DNA from 2 places in the Pseudescherichia sp. genome. Region 1 is predicted to be linked to the other one. Evidence: predicted binding sites of a transcription regulator. Region 1 holds the regulator's gene; the other holds the start of a gene.
What was found. The regulator CRP, encoded in region 1, controls carbon source genes, mostly activating them, when cyclic AMP is high. The targets are predictions, from matches to a motif close to ATGTGANNNNNNTCACAT.

Region 1 (4,168 bases):
ACTGGCTGGCACCCTATCTGGAGGCATAGATGATTATTCCCTGGCAAGAGGTTGCACCCGAGACGCTCTACAGCCTGATTGAGAGCTTTGTCTTGCGCGAAGGCACCGATTATGGTGAACATGAGCGTTCGCTTGAGCAAAAGGTTGCCGACGTAAAGCGTCAGCTGGAAACGGGTGAGGCCGTGCTGGTGTGGTCAGAGCTGCACGAGACAGTCAATATTATGCCCCGGAAACAGTTTCGCGAATAACGCTGCGTCAGGCGATCCGCCCTCTTCTGCTGTTAATCAGGGAGTCGTTCGCTATGTCAGCCAAACATCCGGTGATTGCTGTCACAGGTTCCAGCGGTGCAGGTACCACCACCACCAGCCTCGCCTTTCGTAAAATATTTTCCCAGCTGGGTCTACGCGCCGCCGAGGTGGAGGGCGATAGCTTCCACCGCTATACCCGTCCGGAGATGGATATGGCGATCCGCAAGGCGCGCGATGCCGGGCGGCATATCAGCTACTTTGGTCCGGACGCCAACGACTTTGGTCTGCTGGAGCAGACCTTTATCGAATATGGTCACAACGGCACCGGACAGGCACGCAAGTATCTGCACACCTACGACGAAGCCGTCCCCTGGAACCAGGTGCCGGGCACCTTTACGCCGTGGCAGCCGCTGCCGGAACCCACCGACATTCTTTTTTACGAAGGATTGCACGGCGGCGTGGTGACGCCCCAGCACGACGTGGCGCGCCATGTGGATCTGCTGGTAGGGGTGGTGCCAATTATTAACCTCGAATGGATCCAGAAGATGATCCGCGACACCAGCGAGCGCGGCCACTCCCGGGAGACGGTGATGGACTCGGTGGTGCGCTCGATGGATGACTACATCAACTTCATTACGCCGCAGTTCTCCCGCACCCACATCAACTTCCAGCGCGTCCCCACGGTTGACACCTCAAATCCCTTTGCAGCCAAAAATATTCCCTCGCTGGACGAGAGCTTTGTGGTGATCCACTTTCGCGATCTGGAGGGTATCGACTATCCCTGGCTGCTGGCGATGCTGCAGGGATCGTTTATCTCCCACATCAACACCCTGGTGGTGCCGGGGGGCAAAATGGGACTGGCGATGGAGCTGATTATGCTGCCGCTGGTGCAGCGGCTGATGGAAGGCAAGAAGATTGAATAGGGTAATGCGCGACATGCAGGCCCGGTAAGCGCAGCGCCACCGGGCATAAAATCATCCCTCAACCACCTCGTAGGAGTGGGTGATATTGACCGCTTTCTCCAGCATCAGCGCCACGGAGCAGTACTTCTCCGCTGAGAGATCCACCGCGCGGGATACCGCCGCCTCCTTCAGCTCTTTGCCGGTAACGATAAAGTGCAGGTTGATGTGGGTGAAGAGACGCGGCGCCTCTTCCCGACGCTCGGAGGTCAGCTTCACTTCGCAATCGGTCACGCTATGACGCCCTTTCTGCAGGATCGACACCACGTCAATGGCGCTGCATCCGCCTGCCGCCATCAGTACCATCTCCATCGGGCTGGGGGCTTTGTCCCCGGAGTTGCCGTCCATTAAGACCTGATGCCCAGAGGCGGACTCGCCGAGAAACGTTAACCCTTCAACCCATTTTACGCGTGCTTGCATTTTCATCACTCCAGAGTGGCAATTTTCCCGACAGATTACGCGCGCAGAGCAAAACGCGCAACGGAAGGCGACCTGCATCAAGCTGAAGCGAGACACCAGGAGACACACGGCAAAAGCTATGCTAAAACAGTCGGGATGCTCCAGTAATGTATTGACATTATGCAGGTATGCAGAGGACTTCAACCATTACAGGCCGCATGCCTATATTGACGGCCCCCTTCCCAGGATTCGGGAAGCATATGATTGCAACCCCAGCCGCCGGACCCGTCCCGCGACTGGCGCCAGCTTATAACAGAGGATAACCGCGCATGGTGCTTGGCAAACCACAAACAGACCCGACTCTCGAATGGTTCTTGTCTCATTGCCACATTCATAAGTACCCGTCGAAGAGCACGCTGATTCACCAGGGTGAAAAAGCGGAAACGTTGTATTACATCGTCAAAGGCTCGGTGGCAGTGCTCATCAAGGATGAAGAAGGGAAAGAGATGATCCTCTCTTACCTGAACCAGGGAGACTTTATCGGTGAACTGGGCCTGTTTGAAGAGGGCCAGGAGCGCAGCGCATGGGTACGGGCGAAAACCGCCTGTGAAGTGGCCGAAATTTCCTATAAAAAATTCCGTCAGCTTATCCAGGTCAACCCGGATATTCTGATGCGCCTCTCGTCGCAGATGGCACGTCGCCTGCAGGTCACCTCTGAGAAAGTGGGCAACCTTGCCTTCCTCGACGTTACCGGCCGCATCGCGCAGACGCTGCTGAACCTGGCTAAACAGCCAGACGCCATGACCCATCCGGACGGGATGCAGATCAAAATCACCCGCCAGGAGATTGGCCAGATCGTGGGCTGCTCCCGCGAAACCGTGGGCCGTATTCTGAAGATGCTGGAAGATCAGAACCTGATCTCTGCACATGGTAAAACCATCGTCGTCTACGGAACGCGTTAAGCTTTAAGAACGGCGTGTCGCCTCTGCGCACGCCGTTTTTGCTCTCCCCCATGTGGCGCCGGTTAATCTACCACCCTGAAGTTAACTACGCACTGCGGCAAACGCTGGTGCTGTGCCTTCCCGTGGCCATCGGCCTGGCGTTAGGCCACCTGCAGCAGGGGCTACTGTTCTCGCTGGTGCCCGCCTGCTGTAACATTGCCGGTCTTGATACCCCACACAAACGCTTCTTTAAGCGCCTGATTATCGGCGGTTCGCTGTTTGCCGGCTGTAGCCTGGCGGTGCAGCTGCTGCTGGGGGCCAACGTTGCGCTCCCGCTGATCCTTGCCGGACTGGCAATGCTGCTGGGCGTCACGGCGGAAATCAGTCCTCTACACGCTCGCCTGCTGCCTGCCTCGCTCATCGCCGCTATCTTTACCCTGAGCCTGGCGGGCAATATGCCGGTCTGGGAGCCGCTGCTCATCTACGCCCTGGGCACGCTCTGGTATGGCGCATTTAACTGGTTCTGGTTCTGGCTGTGGCGCGAGCAGCCGCTGCGTGAGTCGTTAAGCCTGCTCTATCGCCAGCTTGCCGACTACTGCGAGGCGAAGTACAGCCTGCTAACGCAGCACGCCGACCCGGAGAAGGCCTTGCCACCGCTGCTGACGCGCCAGCAAAAGGCGGTGGATCTCATCAGCCAGTGCTATCAGCAGCTGCATATGCTCGCCGCCAACCAGCATAACGACTACAAGCGTCTGCTGCGGGCGTTTCAGGTGGCGCTGGATCTGCAGGAGCACATCTCGGTTAGCCTGCACCAGCCGGAAGAGGTGCAGAAGCTGGTGGAGCGCAGCCACGCCGAAGCGGTGATCCGCTGGAATGCGCAGGTGGTCGCCGCCCGGCTCCGGGTGCTGGCGGACGACATTCTCTACCATCGCTACCCGACCCGCTTCACTATGGAGAAGCAGATTGGCGCGCTGGAGAAGATCGCCCGCCAGCATCCGCAAAACCCGGTCGGGCAGTTCTGCGCCTGGCACTTTAGCCGTATTGCCCGCGTGCTGCGCACCCAGCGTCCGCTCTATACGCGCGATCTGATGGCCGACCAGCAGCGCCGCCAGCCGCTATGGGAGGCGCTCAAGAGCTACCTGTCGCTGAAATCTCCGGCGCTGCGCAACGCCGCCCGCATCAGCGTCATGCTGAGCGTCGCCAGCCTGATGGGCAGCGCGCTGCACCTGCCGAAGCCCTACTGGATCCTGATGACGGTGCTGCTGGTCACGCAGAACGGTTACGGTGCCACGCGGGTGCGTATTTTACACCGGGCGGCAGGGACGTTAGCGGGGTTGACCATCGCCGGGTTCGCCCTGCACTTTCATGTCCCGGAGGGGTACACGCTGCTGGGCATGCTGTTTATTACGCTGGTAAGCTACCTGATAATTCGTAAGAGCTACGGCTGGGCGACGGTGGGTTTCACCATTACGGCGGTTTATTCGATTCAAATTCTGACCCTGAGCGGCGAGAACTTTATCGTCGCCCGCCTGATCGATACCCTGATTGGCTGCCTGATCGCCTTCGGCGGGATGGTCTGGCTCTGGCCGCAGTGGCAGAGCGGGCTGCTGCGGAAAAATGC
Region 2 (4,168 bases), on a different contig from region 1:
GGCTAGTGGCATAGCCCATGTAAAACTCGTTCGAGCCGACGGTGTAGCTCTCCGCACCGATGCCAAACAGCTTGCTCTCTACGGCATCGATGTGATGATCCAGGCTCAGCTTTTCGCTCAGGGCCTCATCCAGCGCGGCGAGCAGGCGCTGGCGCGGCGCAAGGCGGTCAACGGTGACATCTTTCATGCCGTCCGGAACCCAGATGTTCATCACCGACGGCGTGCCCAGCTGCTCGCCAAAGTACGCCGAGACGCGACGGCAGGCTTTAACGTGGTCGATCCAGAACTGGCGGATCTCGTCGTTGGCGTGGGAGAGGGTAAAGCCATCGGCGCTCAGCGGGTGCGAGAAGCAGGAGGGGTTAAAGTCCAGGCCCAGCTTCTGCGCTTTTGCCCACGCCACCCAGTTTGTAAAGTGCTCGGGCCTGATGGCGTTACGCTCCACCGGCGTCTCTGACTCAAGGTAGATGGCATGCAGATTCAGGCGTTTTGGTCCGGGGATCAGGCTCAGGGCCTGTTCCAGATCCGCCCGCAGCTCCTGGGCGCTGCGCGCTTTGCCGGGGTAGTTACCGGTGGCCTGGATCCCGCCGGTCAGGCCGCCCTGCGGGTTCTCAAACCCGGCCACGTCGTCGCCCTGCCAGCAGTGCATGGAGACCGGCAGGCGATCGAGCTGGCGCAGCGCCTCCTCAACGTCAACGCCTACCGCGGCAAACCGCTGCTTAGCCAGTTCCCAGGCTTGTTCAATTGGAGTGGTCATGCGCAAAGCTCCTTTCTCTGTTGTTTGGTTTGAAACTGCGCAGCGTGGCGGGCAATTTCACTGTCAGGTTGTGGAATGAAGGTTGTCAGGTGGTAATTGGCCGTTACGACCTGACGGAAAGCGTCGACGTTGTCTAGTTCTTCCAGGGTCATTAGCTGAATACCGATATTGCCCAGCGTCGAAGCTTCGACGGGGCCAGCGACGACGGTGACGCCGCAGGCGTCGGCGCAGAGCTGGTTGAGGAGACGGTTCTGGCAGCCGCCGCCGACGATATGCAGCTGGCTGAACGGCCTGCCGCGCAGCGTTGCCAGTTCGCCGAGCACGTCGGCATAGAGCAGGGCAAGGCTGTCGAAGATACAGCGCGCCAGCCCGGCGGGACCTTCTGGCTCAGGCTGGCCGGATCCACGGCAGGCGGCGCGGATCTCAGCGCTCATGTTTTGCGGGTTGATAAAACGCTCGTCGTTGGGGTTAATCAGGATCCGGCAGGCGGTTAGCTGCTCGGTATCAGCAATCAGGGCAGGCAGGTCGGTCACGTTCTGCTCTTTCAGCACCCGCTGCAGCAGCCACAGGCCCATGATGTTTTTCAGCACCCGGTAGCGCCCTTCGGCACCGCCCTCGTTGGTGATATTGGCCGCCAGCGCCGCCTCGTTGGTATAGGGGGTTTGGCTCTCAAAACCCATCAGGGACCAGGTGCCAGAGGAGAGGTAGGCGCTGTCCGCATCGCTCAGCGGCGAGGCGATCACCGCGCTGGCGGTATCATGGCTGGCGACGGCTACGACCGGGATCGCCGTTCCCTGCAGGCTTAGCCAGTGACCAATCACCCTGCCCGGCTGGGTTGGTGTGCCAAACCAGGCTTTGTCAGCACCGGTCCAGGCCAGCAGCTCCTCATCCCAGTTATGGCTATTGATATTCACCAGCTGGGTGGTGGTGGCGTTGGTGTACTCCCAGTTCATCTTGCCCGTCAGGCGAAAGCTGAAGTAGTCGGGGATCAGCAGGGCATGCGCCACCTGCGCTACCTGCTCTGGCTGCTGCTCGACAAAGGCACGCAGCTGGTAGAGCGTATTGAACGGCAGAAACTGGATGCCGCTGCGTTGATAGATCGTCTCTCTGCCGAGCTGTGCCTGAGCGCTGGCCATCACGCCGTGCGTGCGCCCGTCGCGGTATGACACCGGCAGACCGACGCGCTGGCCGTGCTTATCAAGCAGTACATAGTCCACGCCCCAGGTATCAATGCCGATGCTGTCGATCTGAATGCCCTGCGCGCTGACCTTGTTTAGCCCAAGGCGGATCTCACTCTCCAGGCTGTCGATATCCCAGGTAGCAAAGCCGTCCACGTTTTGCAGGCAGTTGACGAAGCGGTGAATTTCACGCAGCGACAGGGCGCGCTGTTCACTGTCGTAACGCGCCAGCATTACGCGTCCACTGGATGCGCCGAGATCGACTGCGACACAATGGCGAAAGGTCATAGTGGAGTCCTTCTGAGAGTCAATGGCGACAGTCTACGAACCCCCTTAACGGCGCACCTTCTTGCTATGGACAGACAAAATTGGGCGCTGGCAAGAAAGCAAAGATGAACGTGATAGTGTTCACAATTTCCAGTAATAGCGCCCCTCACAGCGGATGTGACGCCAGCCGCATTTCCGGATCTTTCACACCGTTTCTTGAAAAAGCGACCGGGTTTGCGCGCTTTGACGTCAAAAATTCAAGGTGGGATTGTCAGCCCTTCATTACTCTTTTTGGCATGTTCTCCAGTTCAGGAAGCCATCATGACCGTACTACACAGCGTGGATTTTTTTCCTTCAGGTAAAACGCCTGTGGCTATCGAGCCGCGCCTTCCCCAGTCGGCGTTTCCTGAACATCACCATGATTTTCATGAGATTGTTATCGTTGAGCATGGATCGGGCATTCACGTCTTTAACGGCCAGCCCTACTCCATCAGCGGGGGGAGCGTCTGCTTTATCCGCGACCATGACAGACACCTTTACGAGCACACGGATAATCTCTGCCTGACCAACGTGCTCTACCGCTCGCCAGAGGCGTTCCAGTTCCTGGCAGGCCTGAACCAGCTGCTGCCTCAGGAGCAGGACGGACACTACCCCTCTCACTGGCGAGTTAACCAGGGAGCGCTACAGCAGGTGCGGCAGATTGTCAGCCAGATGGAGCAGAGCGGCGAGGAGGAGGGAACTGCCGCTCTTGCCAGCCGGGAGATCCTGTTTATGCAGCTGCTGGTGCTGCTGCGTAAGAGCAGCCTTGAAGAGGGCGCTGTTAACAACGATGCCCGCCTGAACCAGATGATGGCGTGGCTGGAAGATCACTTTGCGGATGAGGTCTGCTGGGAGTCTCTTGCCGACCGTTTCGCTCTCTCACTGCGTACGCTGCACCGTCAGCTGAAGCAGCACACGGGAATGACCCCGCAGCGCTACTTGAATCGCCTGCGCCTGATTAAAGCCCGCCACCTGTTGCGCCACAGCGATGAGAGCGTTACTGACATTGCGTTTCGCTGCGGTTTCGGCGACAGCAATCACTTTTCGACCCTTTTTCGCCGGGAGTTTAGCTGGTCACCGCGGGATATTCGCCAGGGGCGGGACACGCCGCTGCAATAGCCGTAAACGAGAAGGCAGTCACCGTTTTTTTGCTAAAAAACAGCTAAATATAGAAGGTTGAAGGCAGTTGAGGTGACGCTGTGGCAGGCCAGTTAATTTTGCGGAGAGAGGATTTTTTTGCCAGGCCTTGGCAGGCGGTCGCGGTGGCCGATCGCTATCCGCAAAACGTCTTTGCTGAACACGCCCACGAGTTTAACGAGCTGGTGCTGGTCTGGCGCGGCAACGGCCTGCATATTCTTAACGATCGTCCCTACCGCATTACCCGGGGCGATCTCTTCTATATCCGTGCCGAGGATCGTCACGCCTACGCCTCAGTAAACGATCTGGTTCTGCAAAATATTATCTACTGCCCGGAGCGGCTGACGCTCAACCTTGACTGGGCCGCGCATATTCCCGGCCTGGACGGCGGGGAGCCGATACCTTACTGGCGCATCGGCAGCAGCGGCATGGCCCAGGCGCGGCAGGTGATTAGCCAGCTGGAGCATGAGAGCGCCAAAGCGGATCCGCTTTCCGATCCGCTGGCGGAGACCCTGTTTGCCCAGCTCATATTAACCCTGAAGCGCCATCGCTACGCCACCGATAATCTTTCGGCGACCCGCAGCGAAGCGTTGCTGGATAAGCTTATTACTGCCCTGGCCAGCAGCCTTAACCGTGCCTTTTTGCTTGAACAATTTTGTGAGCAAAATCAGTGTAGTGAGCGTACACTACGTCAGCAGTTTCGTACCCAGACCGGCATGACAATCAATAACTACCTGCGCCAGCTGCGCATCTGTCATGCCCAGTATCTGCTGCAGCACAGCGAGCTGATGAT

Region 2: the regulator CRP is predicted to act here: its motif matches at 2,375-2,392, upstream of rhaS (HTH-type transcriptional activator RhaS).

What each region holds. Positions count from the first base shown of each region.
Region 1 is NZ_DAMBWA010000003.1:406,818-410,985, reverse strand. Features, by position in the region: gene RTX96_RS06715 (hydrolase) at 1-29, shown strand, start outside; gene RTX96_RS06710 (YheU family protein) at 30-248, shown strand; gene RTX96_RS06705 (phosphoribulokinase) at 302-1,171, shown strand; gene RTX96_RS06700 (OsmC family protein) at 1,223-1,627, opposite strand; gene crp (cAMP-activated global transcriptional regulator CRP) at 1,936-2,568, shown strand; gene RTX96_RS06690 (YccS/YhfK family putative transporter) at 2,619-4,168, shown strand, end outside.
Region 2 is NZ_DAMBWA010000016.1:49,818-53,985, reverse strand. Features, by position in the region: gene rhaA (L-rhamnose isomerase) at 1-754, opposite strand, end outside; gene rhaB (rhamnulokinase) at 751-2,220, opposite strand; gene rhaS (HTH-type transcriptional activator RhaS) at 2,521-3,357, shown strand; gene rhaR (HTH-type transcriptional activator RhaR) at 3,438-4,168, shown strand, end outside.